Regions from separate parts of the Shewanella sp. GD03713 genome, predicted to be linked through region 2. Evidence: predicted binding sites of a transcription regulator. Region 2 holds the regulator's gene; each other region holds the start of a gene.
The links. Region 2 encodes MetJ, which represses methionine synthesis genes. Its sites were predicted from a motif close to TAGACGTCTAGACGTCTA; they were not measured.

Region 1: the regulator MetJ is predicted to act here: its motif matches at 1,551-1,568, upstream of metK (methionine adenosyltransferase).
Region 3: the regulator MetJ is predicted to act here: its motif matches at 1,370-1,387, upstream of msrA (peptide-methionine (S)-S-oxide reductase MsrA).

Annotation. Positions count from the first base shown of each region.
Region 1 covers NZ_JAOCIW010000001.1:3,878,354-3,881,637, reverse strand. The annotation lists gene N5E87_RS17020 (hypothetical protein) at 1-227, opposite strand, end outside; gene metK (methionine adenosyltransferase) at 357-1,508, opposite strand; gene tkt (transketolase) at 1,988-3,284, shown strand, end outside.
Region 2 covers NZ_JAOCIW010000001.1:4,209,718-4,213,001, reverse strand. The annotation lists gene nrfD (NrfD/PsrC family molybdoenzyme membrane anchor subunit) at 1-859, shown strand, start outside; gene N5E87_RS18440 (sulfite exporter TauE/SafE family protein) at 984-1,727, opposite strand; gene metJ (met regulon transcriptional regulator MetJ) at 1,829-2,143, opposite strand; gene metB (cystathionine gamma-synthase) at 2,366-3,284, shown strand, end outside.
Region 3 covers NZ_JAOCIW010000001.1:2,497,292-2,500,575, reverse strand. The annotation lists gene pgm (phosphoglucomutase (alpha-D-glucose-1,6-bisphosphate-dependent)) at 1-759, shown strand, start outside; gene msrA (peptide-methionine (S)-S-oxide reductase MsrA) at 878-1,357, opposite strand; gene astE (succinylglutamate desuccinylase) at 1,635-2,669, shown strand; gene N5E87_RS11055 (thiamine pyrophosphate-dependent dehydrogenase E1 component subunit alpha) at 2,832-3,284, shown strand, end outside.

The sequences.
Region 1 (3,284 bases), 330 kb from region 2:
ACGATTTCGCTAGAGACTTGGGGCTTTAATCTGTCGGCTTGTTGATGGTCGCTAACACATAAGCTTTCATAGGGCTCAGTGTAGGTCGGTTCGAAAAAACGGTCGGGATCCCTTTCAAGGCAAGTGGCTATGTCTTCTAAGCTGCCTAAGGTGTTGGCCATGGGCTCGTAATGGCCCACATTGCTAGCCCAAGAACAGGATTGGAGTTGTGCGATTAACGGCTTCATTGAGTCTCTGTCTTTTGCCTAGAGTGAAAGCCATCTTGCTGAGAGGAATGGAGCTAGGCAATACATCCTAAGCATAAAAAAACCGCCCTCAGGCGGTTTTTTTGTGCGAAAGCGTGAGCTTAATGCAGATTATAGACCTGCATCGGCGCGCAGTGCGTCAGCTTTATCCGTCGCTTCCCATGGGAACTCGTTACGGCCAAAGTGACCATAAGCGGCGGTAGCTTGATAGATTGGGCGAGCCAGGTTCAACATTTCAGTCAGGCCGTATGGGCGCAGGTCGAAGTGTTGACGGACTAACTTGATTAAGACTTCTTCAGACACTTTACCAGTACCGAAGGTCTCAACGCTGATAGAAGTAGGTTCAGCCACACCGATAGCGTAAGACACTTGGATCTCACAACGGTCAGCCAGACCCGCAGCTACGATGTTTTTCGCTACGTAACGGGCAGCGTAGGCCGCACTACGGTCAACTTTTGATGGGTCTTTACCAGAGAAAGCACCACCACCGTGACGCGCCATACCACCGTAGGTATCTACGATGATCTTACGACCGGTTAAACCACAGTCACCCATTGGCCCACCGATAACGAAACGGCCTGTTGGGTTGATGAAGTATTTAGTGTCTTTGTTCAGCCATTGTGCTGGCAGAACTGGCTTGATGATGGTTTCCATCACGCCTTCGATCAGATCCGCTTGGGCGATGTCTGGGCTGTGCTGAGTAGACAGTACGATCGCATCGATACCAACAATCTTGTTGTCTTCGTAAGCGAAGGTGACTTGGCTTTTCGCATCTGGGCGTAACCATGGCAGAGTGCCATCTTTACGTACTTCAGATTGACGCTTCACTAATGCGTGGGCATAAGTGATAGGCGCTGGCATCAGAATGTCGGTTTCGTTGCTGGCATAACCAAACATTAAACCTTGGTCGCCGGCACCTTGTTCTTTTGGATCGGCACGGTCGACACCTTGGTTGATGTCTGGAGACTGTTTACCAATCGCATTTAATACTGCGCAAGAATCGGCATCGAAGCCCATATCTGAATGGACATAACCAATTTCACGAACCGTTTTACGGGTCAGCTCTTCAATATCAACCCAGGCAGAGGTGGTCACTTCGCCACCTACTAATACCATGCCAGTTTTGACATATGTTTCGCACGCAACACGTGCTTTAGGATCTTGGGCCAGAATCGCATCTAGCACAGCATCAGAAATCTGATCTGCAATCTTATCGGGATGACCTTCTGAGACCGACTCAGAAGTAAACAAGTGCTTTGCCATAGTAGGAAAATCTCGTCGTTAGCAATCAAACGTGTAGAAGCATCTACATCTAGACGGCTATTTTAGTGGAATTTCCCTTGGTTGACACCCCCTAAACTAAATATTTGTGTGTAAAGTGAGGTAAGCCCCAAATCGGGCTGAGTTTGTGGCGCTGGAGTTTCTGCTCTAACTCAATGAATTGATAGTGGTATGTGGTTTTTGCCTTGGATGAGTAGGGCAGGTTATCGCTGAGCTAAGCTCAAACCAAGGTTGTAGCCTGATTGCTATGGGACTCAATGTGACAAAGGATATAACATATTTGAGTTATTGTATTACAAATATGTTTAATGTGTTTTAAGATGAATTAGCCTAAACCTTCAAAGGTGTAATCCACCAGACTGGACAGTGGAATGCAATTTTCGTTTGCGTCGCTTCGCTATGTAGGGGAAAATATGCGTCCAAATTGCCCGCTAGACCCCACAAATTAAGCAGGAGAGAGCATGTCTTCCCGTAAAGTACTCGCCAACGCAATCCGTGCGTTAAGTATGGATGCAGTTCAAAAAGCAAACTCAGGCCACCCTGGCGCCCCAATGGGCATGGCAGATATTGCTGAAGTGCTGTGGAATGATTTCCTTAAGCACAATCCGAACAATCCGAAATGGGTAGATAGAGATCGTTTTATCCTCTCTAACGGTCACGGATCTATGCTGATCTACTCTTTATTACACCTGACTGGCTACGACCTGCCTATCGATGAACTGAAGCAATTCCGTCAGTTACATTCAAAAACTCCGGGTCACCCAGAATACGGTTACACCCCAGGTGTTGAAACCACCACTGGCCCATTAGGGGCGGGGATCAGCAACGCTGTGGGTATGGCGATTGCTGAAAAAACCTTAGCGGCACAGTTTAACCGTGAAGGTCACGAGATTGTTGACCACTACACATACTGTTTCCTCGGCGATGGCTGCTTGATGGAAGGTATTTCTCACGAAGCTTGTTCTCTGGCTGGTACCTTAGGCCTAGGCAAACTGATCGCATTTTGGGATGACAACGGCATCTCTATCGACGGTCATGTTGAAGGCTGGTTTACCGATGACACGCCAAAACGTTTCGAATCATACGGCTGGCATGTGATTGCTAACGTGGATGGTCACGATAGCGATGCGATTCGCGCGGCTATCGAAGCGGCAAAAGCGGTGACCGACAAGCCAACCATGATCTGCTGCAAAACCATTATCGGTTTTGGTTCACCAAACAAATCTGGTAGCCACGATTGCCACGGCGCGCCATTAGGTGATGCGGAAATCGCAGCGGCCCGTGAATTCTTAGGCTGGCCACATGCGCCATTCGACATCCCTGCCGACGTATACGCAGGTTGGGATGCTAAAGATGCCGGTAACGCCCGTGAAGCAGCATGGAACGACAAGTTTGCCGCTTACGCGAAAGCTTACCCAGAACTGGCTGCCGAATACGAGCGCCGTGTTCTGAAAGGTGAATTACCAGCAGATTTCGAAGCCAAAGCACAAGCCTTTATCCAAGAATGCCAAGCGAAAGGCGAAGGCATTGCGAGCCGTAAAGCGTCACAGAACGCGATTGCAGCCTTCGGTGCGGTTCTGCCTGAACTGTTAGGCGGCAGTGCTGACTTAGCGGGTTCTAACCTGACCCTGTGGGCAGGTTCTAAAGGTATTCAAGAAGATCCAGCGGGTAACTACGTGTACTACGGTGTGCGTGAGTTCGGTATGAGCGGCATCATGAACGGTGTGTCACTCCACGGTGGTTTCATCAACTACGGCG
Region 2 (3,284 bases):
ATCCGCCGGAAGTTTGCTGATTGGCATTGGCCTGCGTTGGTTTAATAAGGAGCAAGCGCAGGGTGAGACGAGTATTCTCAAGGCCGCTGCGATTATTGGCCCAGTGGCCATTTGCCTAGGCTTGGCATGTTTAGTGTTTGATTTAACGAAGCCTTTCCATTTTTGGCTGATTTTAATCAACTATAACTTCCAGTCTGTAATGGCGATTGGTGTCTTAGCACTACTGGCTTATTCACCCTTAGCATTTGCCTACGCGATTCTTGTGCTGCGCGATGAGCTGCCAAAGTGGGGCTTAGGTTTCCTCGTGCCTATCGCTAAGCTGCTGATGCCCTTTAGAAAACCGATTGAAGTGCTGCTGTTTATCCTTGCGATTGGCGTAGGTGCTTATACTGGCTTCTTAATTTCGGCCATGAATGCCTATCCGATGTTGAACACTGCGGTATTGCCAGCGCTGTTTTTAGTCTCTGGTTTATCGGCGGGCGCGGCGGCTAATGCGGTGCTGGCGCTGGTGATGTTCAAGACCGATAGCCACGACAAGGCCTTAGCCAAAATGCATGGCTTAGAGCTGCCAGTGATGGCAATCGAAATCATGTTCCTGTTTATGTTGTTCTGCGCCTTGTACTTTAAGGGCGGAGCGGCAGCTGCGGCGCTAGCATCACTCACCTCTGGCGTGTGGGCGAGCGTATTCTGGATTGGCGTGGTCGGGATTGGTTTTGGTATTCCGCTGTTGTTTATGCTGTTGCCGACCGCGACGCGCCATAGCAAGGGGGCAATGATCATGGTGGCCTGCGCCAGCTTAACCGGCGTGTTAGCACTGAGACACTTTATTGTGTATGCGGGACAAAGCTATCTAAGTTAGTGCCATTGGTTAATGGCAATATCTATGGGTAAATCACATATCCCAGCAAGCAAAAAGCACCGATTAACGGTGCTTTTTTTATGGGGCGATTAGCAGGATTTCATTGCGGTAATTATTGCGGTAATTATTGCGGCAATAGCTCAATCACTGATTTCACCGTGAGCACTAAAGCACTGATAGCGCAGAGGGCTAAGGTTGCCATCTTGGTCTTGTGTTTATCCACATTCCCCACCAGTTTGCCCGCCACTAAATAGCCTAAAAACACTGAGGGCAGTAGCATCAGTGATAACCACAAATGCTTGATTTCGAGTAGGCCCGTCACCCCAAGAATGACTAGGGCTATGGTCGAGCTGAAGATAAAGAAGGCCGACAGTGCGGCGCGAAATTTGGAGGCATCCTTACCCGCCAACAGAATCGCCATCGGTGGGCCACCAATGGCGGCAATATTGCCAAAGATCCCCGATACTACGCCCGCGCCAAACAGGGTTGCTTTGTTCACGGGAAGAGTCAATTTATACAGGCTCAGCACCACGGCGACTGCCACAATGCCAGCAATCGCCAGACCAAGAATCGGCTGCGGCGCAAACAGCAACAGGCTGGCACCGATAAAACCTCCGGGTACTCGACCGATAAGCGCATATTGCAAACCATTGAATTCTAAATGGCCGCGTTCACGCAGTAGGGTGAGTAGGGCGATGGAAAAACCCATCACAATCACGGGGGCGGGCACTAATTCGGGGTCGACAATATACAGCAACGGGCTCGCCACCACGGCAAGACCAAAGCCAATCAGACTCTGGGTGAGGGCACCTAAAAACACAATCACAGACGCAATGGCGAGCGTTTGTGGATCTATCAAGGAGAACATAGGATTCCATCAAAACAAAATAGGGATCGTTACTCTAACCCATCAGGCAAGATGAGTATTAACGATCCCTAATGATAAGTAGGATATTGGACGCTTAAGCGTTACTCCATATCTTCCCACTCGATCCCCATCTCGTCCATCAACCGTTTCGCTTCGGCGGGAATGCTGTCTGGGCTATCTTTCGACAGATCGGCATCATCAGGCAGAGGCTGGCCGGTGTAGGCATGCAAAAATGCTTCACACAAGAGTTCGCTATTGGTGGCGTGGCGCAGGTTGTTCACCTGACGACGGGTACGTTCATCCGTGAGGACTTTTAGCACTTTGAGCGGAATAGACACAGTAATTTTCTTTACTTGTTCATTCTTCTTGCCATGTTCAGCATAGGGGCTGATGTATTCCCCATTCCATTCAGTCATTGACTCACCTGTTATAACGCTAAATTCGGGGCAGATTTTAAACCCTTACAGATAACAGTCAAATTATTGCTACTATTTCTTAGTGATTGCAAACAGATTTCTTTATGTTTAGACGTCTAAACGTCTTAACGCCTATTGACGATACCACTGGGCTTAGGTACATTTAGACGTCCAGACATCTCTTTGCGAACTTAGGAGTTCCCGATGACCGCAGGCAAATTAGTGACCGAACGTCAATTAGCCACATTAGCAGTGCGTCAGGGTATCGAAAGCGATACTCAGTATGGCGCGGTGGTGCCGCCAATTTACCTGTCGACTAATTACGCCTTCGATGGTCATAAAAATCCTCGCGAATTTGATTACAGCCGTTCCGGCAATCCCACCCGCAGCATCTTAGGTGATACCTTAGCTAAGCTGGAAAAGGGCGCAACCGGTGTGGTGACTTGCACTGGCATGGCTGCCATTACTTTAGTGACTACCTTGCTCGGCCCCGATGACTTGCTGGTGGTTCCCCACGATTGTTACGGCGGTTCGTACCGTTTATTCACTAACTTGGCTAAAAAGGGCCAATTTAAACTGCTGGTGGTCGATCAAACCGACGCCCAAGCGCTCGAGCAAGCCATCGCCCAGCAACCTAAGATGGTGTGGATTGAAACTCCATCAAACCCTCTGCTGCGAGTCGTCGATATCGAAGCTATCGCGAAGGCGAGCCACGCAGTGGGTGCTTTAGTGGTGGTGGACAATACTTTCCTCTCGCCCATTTTGCAGCAACCGCTGTTACTCGGTGCCGATATCGTTATCCACTCCACCACTAAGTACATTAATGGTCACAGCGATGTGGTGGGCGGTGCGGTGATCGCCAAAGATCCTCAACTCGGTGAGACCTTACATTGGTGGTCGAACACCTTAGGTTTAACTGGGTCTGCCTTTGACAGTTATCAAACCCTGCGCGGTCTGCGTACCTTGGCCGTACGCATTCGCGAGCACCAAAGCAATGCCCAGCGAATTCTGGACGTGCTGGCGAGCAGCCCTGTGGTGAGCAAAGTGTATTACCCAGGCCTTGCGGATCACCCCGGCCATGCCATTGCCGCCAAGCAGCAAAAAGGCTTTGGCGCTATGCTGAGTTTTGAGCTTAAGGGCG
Region 3 (3,284 bases), 1.7 Mb from region 2:
GAATCCTTCGATTTATGCGTTGGTAACGATCCTGACTACGACAGACACGGCATCGTGTGTCCGTGCACCGGACTGATGGATCCCAACCACTATTTAGCGGTAGCAATTGATTATTTGCTGACCCACAGACCCGAATGGAGCGAGCAGTTAGCCATCGGCAAAACACTGGTATCGAGCGCGCTTATCGATAAAATCTGTACCTTCCATGGCAAAAAATTACTCGAAGTCCCTGTCGGCTTTAAGTGGTTCGTTGATGGATTAGCCGAGGCAACTATTGCATTTGGCGGTGAGGAGAGTGCTGGCGCGGCGTTCCTGCGCCGTGATGGCACGACTTGGTGTACCGACAAAGACGGTTTTATTCTGGTACTGCTTGCGGCCGAAATGCTTGCGGTTACTGGCAAGACACCGGGGCAACGCCATCAAGAATTAGTGGCGCAATTCGGTCAAAGTTTTTACAAGCGTATCGACAGTCCGATCAGCCTTGAGAACAAAGCCAAATTTGCCAAGCTTAATGCCGAAACCTTAAACGCCACTATGCTGGCGGGTGAGAAGATTGATGCCGTATTGACCCACGCCCCTGGTAACAACGCCTCGATAGGTGGCATTAAAGTGACGACGGCCAATGGTTGGTTCGCGGCGCGGCCGTCGGGCACTGAGGCGTTATTTAAGATTTACGGTGAGAGCTTTATCAGTGAGCAGCATCTTGCCGATATCATTAAGGACGCACAGGCCTTGATTGATAAGGCGCTTAGCGCCTGAACTAGCATTTAAGCTTTGTTTTTCCGATAAAAAACGCACTCATGGAAATCCTATGAGTGCGTTTTTATTTGTAGCGATGAGAAGCCAAGCCTCTCACGAAGATGCTAAATGGTTTTGATCAATACTCGAGATGGCAACTAGGTAAGTTGTTCTTATCGATATAGTTTTGATGATATTCCTCTGCAACATGGAATTGCTGCAAAGGTACAATTTCAGTCACAATGTGGCGTAATCCCCAGCGGCCCGACCGGGCAAAGGCCAGTTTAGAAGCTTCGGCCGTCGCTTTTTGCTCACGGTCATGGAAGAAAATGGTACTGCGGTACTGAGTGCCGATATCGCCGCCCTGCATATTGAGCGTGGTGGGGTTGTGGTTCTTCCAAAACACATCCAGTAACTCGTCGTAGCTGACAATCGCAGGGTCAAATTCCACTTGCACGACTTCAGCATGGCCTGTTTTGCCTTTTTTGACTTCCTCATAGGTGGTCGCTTCGTTATTACCACCCATATAGCCGCAGGTCGCGTTGGTCACGCCGTTGACTTGTCTAAAGAAATACTCCACGCCCCAAAAACAGCCGGCACCGAAAGTTGCTAACGCCATGATAAATCCTGATAGAAGTCTAGATGGCTAAGGATTGTGATAAAACTCATCCCTAAAAGCAAGTGTGTCGACAAAATTAATCCTATGTCGACCAAATGCGGCTAAGATGCTGTGGTTTGCCGCGAAATGCGCTTGTTTGACCAGAATGACAGAGTAACGGCCCAAAAACTTGTGTTAGTATGGATGCGCTTTTTAAGGCGGGTAGCGATAAGTGCCATGAAACAGGCAGTTATTGCCATCACTCCCGTCTTTGACACGCTATTATAAGGAGAATTCTGTGTTACAAGCTCTGTTAGATTCGAAGGATTTTCTCGCGCTGACCCTCGCCAATCCTGAAACCCTCGGGGATGAGTTTAGTTTCACCTTAGGGGAACATACTCGAGTCGAAGTGTGGAACACAGGCGTCATCGTCTTTGAGCCAGCACAAGCCCAAGGTAAGGATGTCATTCTCTCCTGCGGTGTCCACGGTAATGAAACCGCCCCCATCGAACTCTGCAATACCTTAATCAAACAGCTTCTCCAACAAAAAATCATCGCCAAACAACGCACGCTCTTTCTTATTGGTAACCCTTTAGCGATTAATAACGGCACTCGCATTATCGACGAGAACATGAATCGTCTCTTTAGTGGCGAGCATTCAAACCCACCGGGATTAGTCAATCCTGAGCGGGTGCGAGCAAAAAAATTAGAAGCTTATGTCGACCGCTTCTTTAAGGGCGCAGCTGCAGGGCGCCAGCGTATTCACTACGATTTACACACGGCGATGCGGGCATCAAAACACGAAAAGTTTGCGATTTATCCCTATCGTCCCGGCCGGGCTTACAGCGCCGAGCAAATCATGTTTTTAGCGGCCAGTGGCGTCGATACTGTGTTATTTCACCATGAGCCGACGACCACCTTTAGTTATTTTTCCTCCGAGCAGTATGGCGCCGATGCCTTTACCATTGAATTAGGTAAGGTGTATCCCATGGGGCAAAACGATATGACGCGTTTTATTGCCGCCCAAGAGATGTTTATGCGCCTTATCACAGACAAACCCTTAGCGCTTGAGCCATTCTCAGCGGATAAGGTGAATCTGTATCAAGTATGTCGGGTGATTAACAAACATTTTGATGATTTTGAATTTACCTTCGCGGCCGATGTCGAAAACTTCCGATCGTTCCCGAAAGGCTTTGTATTGGCCCGAGAGGGTGGGCAGGAAATTAAAGTCGAACAGGAATTTGAAGCGATTGTCTTCCCCAATGCTAAGGTGCCCATCGGCAATCGCACTGTGATTTGCTTGATCCCTTCAGTCGCGCCAGATGTTCGCTAGTTTTGTAAAGCATTATATACATGCCCACAGGGGATTAGTTGTCGTTTGAACTGTGCCAACGGTTGATAGGTAGTTTACGTTAACGTAATGTTCATCCGGCATATTCGTATAAATTAGGCGTTGTGGATTTTCCATGGCGTAACGAGATAACAAGAGCACAATATGAGCAAAGCAACACTCAACACTGATACAGTGCACCGTGTCGGCTTCTTGGATAAGGCATCGCTTCACATTCCTATCCTTCGAATTCTACAAGCAGACGGCACTACCTATGAAACCGCGGTTTTGCCTGTAATAGATGAAGCCTTAGCCACCAAAATTTACGATACTTGCGTATTCACGCGGGTACTCGACGAACGTATGTTAGGCGCACAGCGTCAGGGACGGATCAGCTTCTATATGACCTGTACGGGTGAAGAAGCGGCGATCGTCGGCAGTGTCGCGGCGCTTGATCAAGAAGATGTGATCCTCGCGCAATATCGTGAACATGCGGCGCTGCGTTACCGTGGTTTTACCACTGAGCAGTTTATGAACCAAATGTTCAGCAATGAGAAGGACTTAGGTAAAGGTCGCCAAATGCCAATTCACTACGGCTGCGCGGCGTTAAACTACCAA